Regions from separate parts of the Nonomuraea sp. NPDC052634 genome, predicted to be linked through region 1. Evidence: riboswitches for the same ligand, from Rfam matches in the RefSeq annotation. Region 1 holds a riboswitch; the other holds the start of a gene.
What was found. Region 1 has a riboswitch for glycine ahead of gcvT (glycine cleavage system aminomethyltransferase GcvT). Riboswitches for the same ligand answer to the same signal wherever they lie in the genome.

Region 1 (2,193 bases):
TTGCCCAGAGTCTGGGAAGGCGCACCGCTGGTGACCTCGCCGACGACCGCGCCGTCTCGGGTCACCGGGTAACCGTGGCGCGGCACCCGGCGGCCCCGCGCGACCAGGCCGACGAGCCTGCGCCTGGGCTGGTCGTCCTTGACCGCCTCCAGCGCGGACCGGCCGACGAAGTCACCGGGCTTGTCGAATTTCACCACCCTGCCGAGCCCCGCGTCGAACGGGGTCAGCTCCGCGGTCAGCTCGTTGCCGTACAGCGGCATGCCGGCCTCCAGGCGGAGAGTGTCACGGGCGGACAGGCCCGCCGGCTTGAGCCCGTGCGGCTCGCCCGCGGCCGTGAGCGCGTGCCAGAGCGGGACGGCGTCCGCGTTGTGGATGAACAGCTCGAAGCCGTCCTCGCCGGTGTAGCCGGTGCGGGCGATGAGGGCCTTGCGGCCGTCCACGGTGCCGGGCAGGCCGGCGTAGTACTTGAGCCCGTCCAGGTCGGCGTCGGTGAGCGTGGCCAGGATCTCCTGCGAGCGCGGGCCCTGGACGGCGATCAGCGCGTACTGGTCGGAGCGGTCCTCGACGACCGCGTCGTACGCCTTGGCGCGCCCGGTCAGCTCGGCGGCGACCTTCTCGTAGTTGGAGGCGTTGGCGACGACCATGAACTCCTCGTCGCCGAGGCGGTAGACGATGAGGTCGTCGAGCACCCCGCCGCGCTCGTTGACGATCATGGTGTAGCGGGCCCGGCCGACGGCCAGCGCCGACAGGTGGCCGACGAGCGCGTAGTCGAGGGCCTCGGCGGCCTGCGGGCCGGTGACGAAGATCTCGCCCATGTGCGACAGGTCGAACAGCCCGGCCGCCTCGCGGACGGCGCGGTGCTCGGCGGACTCGCTGCCGTACCGGAGCGGCATGAGCCAGCCGGCGAAGTCGGTCAGGGTGGCGCCGAGGCTCTCGTGAACGTCTCGGAGCGGTGTCGGTCGGGACATTGGTCGCACCTCAGGACAGGAGTGGATGCCAGCATCCTCCCCCTCTGTCATCGGTGCCTGAGAGCTTCGCCCGACTTTTGCCGGACTTTCACCTTCGGCGAGGCCCCGAGGGCCTGCTTTCCAGAGACACCGTAGCCGTGCGGTCCTTTGCCTTGAGAGGTTCGCGGGGAGGGCTTGCTCCTTCAGGGGCCCTGACCGGCTGTCAGGGCACTCTCCCGCACGGTTTCATCGGTGATGCCCGCCAGCCTAGTGGTGTTATGGGGGTCTTGTCGCGTTCGCCGTCCGGCGAGGGTTCAGCAGGCCGCCACCAGCGCCTCGAAGAGCTTCGGGTCGGCCGCCACCTCCGGGTGCCACTGCACGGCCATCGTGAGGGCGTCCCGGTCCAGCTCCACCGCCTCGATCGTGCCGTCCGCCGCCGTCGCGGTGACCGCCAGGCCGGGCGCGAGACGGTCCACGGCCTGGTGGTGGTAGTGGGGGACCGGCAGCGGCTCCGCACCCAGGGCCTTGGCCAGCCGCGAGCCGGGCACGGGCGTGACCGGCAGGTCGCCGAAACGGCCGGGACCCGGGCAGTGGCCGGTGTGGCCCACGACGTCCGGCAGGTGCTGGTGCAGGCTGCCGCCGAGCAGCACGTTCAGCACCTGGAGACCCCGGCAGATGCCCAGGTAGGGCAGGCCGGCGTCGAGCGCGGCGCGCAGCAGCGCGAACTCGGCCGCGTCGCGGAACTCCCGCACGTAGCCGGTGCGCTCGTGCGGCGTCGCGGCGTACCTGGCCGGGTCGATGTCGCCGCCGCCCGCCAGGATGAGCCCGTCGAGCCGGTCCACGAGCGCGGCGGGCTCACCGGCCGGCGGCAGCACGACCGGCTGCCCGCCCGCCGCCGCCACCTTCTCCACGTACGCATGCGGCAGCAGCGCGGCGGGCGTGTCCCGCCACACCGTGAACGTGGCCTGCTCGACGTAACAGGTGATGCCGATGACCGGACGCCGCATGGCGTGCCCCCTTAGACCCGCGCCCCCTCTTACAGCGGTGTGACGTACGCGCCGGAGATGCCGCCGTCCACCAGGAATTCGCTGGCCGTGATGAACGACGCGTCGTCGCTGGCCAGGAACGCCACCGCCGCCGCGATCTCCGACGCCTCGGCGAAGCGGCCGATCGGCACGTGCACCAGCCGCCGCTGCGCCCGCTCCGGGTCCTTGGCGAACAGCTCCTGCAGCAGCGGCGTGTTCAC
Region 2 (2,193 bases), on a different contig from region 1:
TTCGGCAGGGCGGGGTAGGTATTTCAGTGCATTTACGCTTCACGACGCGCCGAGCCGGATCGTTGACTGAGCATGGTCACGGTCCTACGGTGCAAGTGAAACCCGTGGCCGCCCTTTACGAACCCCCAGATCAGGCCACGGGATGAGAGAAAGCCGGAGGTCCGCGTGGCGGTCAGCAGCGGCGAGGGAAAGACGGCCGGCCAGGAAGATCCGGTGCGGCGCGAGAGCGCGCGGCAGCGTGCCGGAGAGCAGGGACTGCTCTTCGACGAGCAGCCGACGGCGCTGCCGGGTGACATCGGATACCGCGGGCCCACGGCCTGCGCCGCCGCCGGCATCACCTACAGGCAGCTCGACTACTGGGCGCGCACGGGCCTGGTAGAGCCCACGATCAGGGCCGCGCACGGTTCGGGCTCACAGCGGCTCTACAGCTTCCGCGACATCCTGGTGCTCAAGGTCGTCAAACGGCTCCTCGACACCGGGGTGTCGCTGCAACAGATCCGTACGGCCGTCCAGCACCTGCGTGACCGCGGGGTCGCCGACCTCGCCCAGATCACGCTCATGAGCGACGGCGTCAGCGTCTACGAGTGCACCTCGGCCGACGAGGTGATAGACCTCCTCCAGGGCGGGCAGGGCGTGTTCGGCATCGCGCTCGGCCGGGTCTGGCGCGAGGTCGAGGGATCCCTCGCGGAGCTGCCGGGGGAACGAGCGGCGGTCGAGGACACCGTCCCGGCCGACCACCCCGCTGACGAACTGGCCCGCAGGCGGCGCGCCCGCCGCATCGGCTGACCTGATCACTTCCGTACCGCTCGCACCCGGGGGAACGCCGCCCGGGGCGGGGCACGCAGGGGAGCGGAGAGGCGGCACAGCGTCACCGCGCCATCAGGCCCTCACCGCCGGACCTGCGGTGAAGTGCGCCCTTCACGCGTGGTGCGGTGCACGGCAATCCCGGCCTACCGTAGTAATCTAGGACAGCAAAGCTGACGACCCCGTGCGGGAGAGTCCCCGGGCACCGTGCCCAGGGCGCCGAAGGAGCAACCCTCCCCGGAATCTCTCAGGCAACCGGTACCGCTCGGGCGAGGCGACTCTGGAAAGCAGGCGCGCCCGCCAGGCGTGTCTCACCGACGGTGCAAGCCCTGCGTCAGGGTGAAGCTCTCAGGTCGTGGCGCCGCGCAACGCGTGGCCCGCGCTGACAGAGGGGGAGATCCGGCACTCGCCCGCGCCCCGGCGCCGGTCTCCGAAAGCCTCGGGAGGCACACCATGACCGATCTGTCAGCTCCGCCGTTCTCGTCCAGGCATATCGGCCCCTCCGAGTCCGAGCAGCAGCGCATGCTCGAGGCCGTGGGCTTCGAGTCCGTCGCCGACCTCGTGGCCGTGGCCGTCCCGGAGTCGATCAGGGCCAAGGACCGGCTCCGGCTGCCCGCCGCGATCGGCGAGGCCGAGGCCATCGCCGAGCTGCGCGCTCTGGCCGGCCGCAACAAGGTCCTCACCTCCATGATCGGCCTGGGCTACTACGACACCGTCACGCCCGCCGTCATCCGCCGCAACCTGCTGGAGAACCCGGGCTGGTACACCGCCTACACGCCGTACCAGCCGGAGATCTCGCAGGGCCGCCTTGAGGCGCTGCTGAACTTCCAGACGGTCGTCTCCGACCTCACCGGCCTGCCCGTCGCCGGCGCGTCCCTGCTCGACGAGGGCACCGCCGCCGCCGAGGCCATGACGCTGGCCCGCCGGGCGGGCAAGTCCAAGAGCAACGTGTTCGTGGTGGACGCCGACGCGCTGCCGCAGACCAAGGCCGTGCTCGCCACCAGGGCCGAGCCGCTCGGCATCACGCTCGTCGAGCACTCGCTCGACGGTGAGCTGCCCGAGTGCTTCGGCGTGCTCGTGCAGTACCCGGGCGCCTCCGGCCGGCTGCGCGACTTCCGCGACGTCGCCGCCGCCGCGCACGACAAGGGCGCGCTCGTCGTGGCCGCCGCCGACCTGCTGGCGCTCACGCTGATCGCCGCCCCCGGCGAGCTGGGCGCCGACATCGCCGTCGGCTCCTCCCAGCGCTTCGGCGTGCCGTTCGGCTTCGGCGGTCCGCACGCGGCCTACATGTCCGTACGCGACGGGCTGCAGCGCCAGCTCCCCGGCCGCCTGGTCGGCGTGTCCGTGGACGCCGACGGCGACCCCGCCTACCGGCTGGCCCTGCAGACC

Region 2: linked by a shared signal. The riboswitch ahead of gcvP (aminomethyl-transferring glycine dehydrogenase) and the one ahead of gcvT (glycine cleavage system aminomethyltransferase GcvT) in region 1 are both predicted to bind glycine.

Annotation. Positions count from the first base shown of each region.
Region 1 covers NZ_JBFATY010000003.1:640,462-642,654, forward strand. The annotation lists gene gcvT (glycine cleavage system aminomethyltransferase GcvT) at 1-968, opposite strand, end outside; glycine riboswitch at 1,099-1,196, opposite strand; gene AB0K67_RS18875 (gamma-glutamyl-gamma-aminobutyrate hydrolase family protein) at 1,262-1,954, opposite strand; gene AB0K67_RS18880 (3-oxoacyl-ACP reductase) at 1,984-2,193, opposite strand, start outside.
Region 2 covers NZ_JBFATY010000001.1:1,030,700-1,032,892, reverse strand. The annotation lists gene AB0K67_RS04880 (bifunctional nuclease family protein) at 1-18, shown strand, start outside; gene AB0K67_RS04875 (MerR family transcriptional regulator) at 166-786, shown strand; glycine riboswitch at 982-1,078, shown strand; gene gcvP (aminomethyl-transferring glycine dehydrogenase) at 1,258-2,193, shown strand, end outside.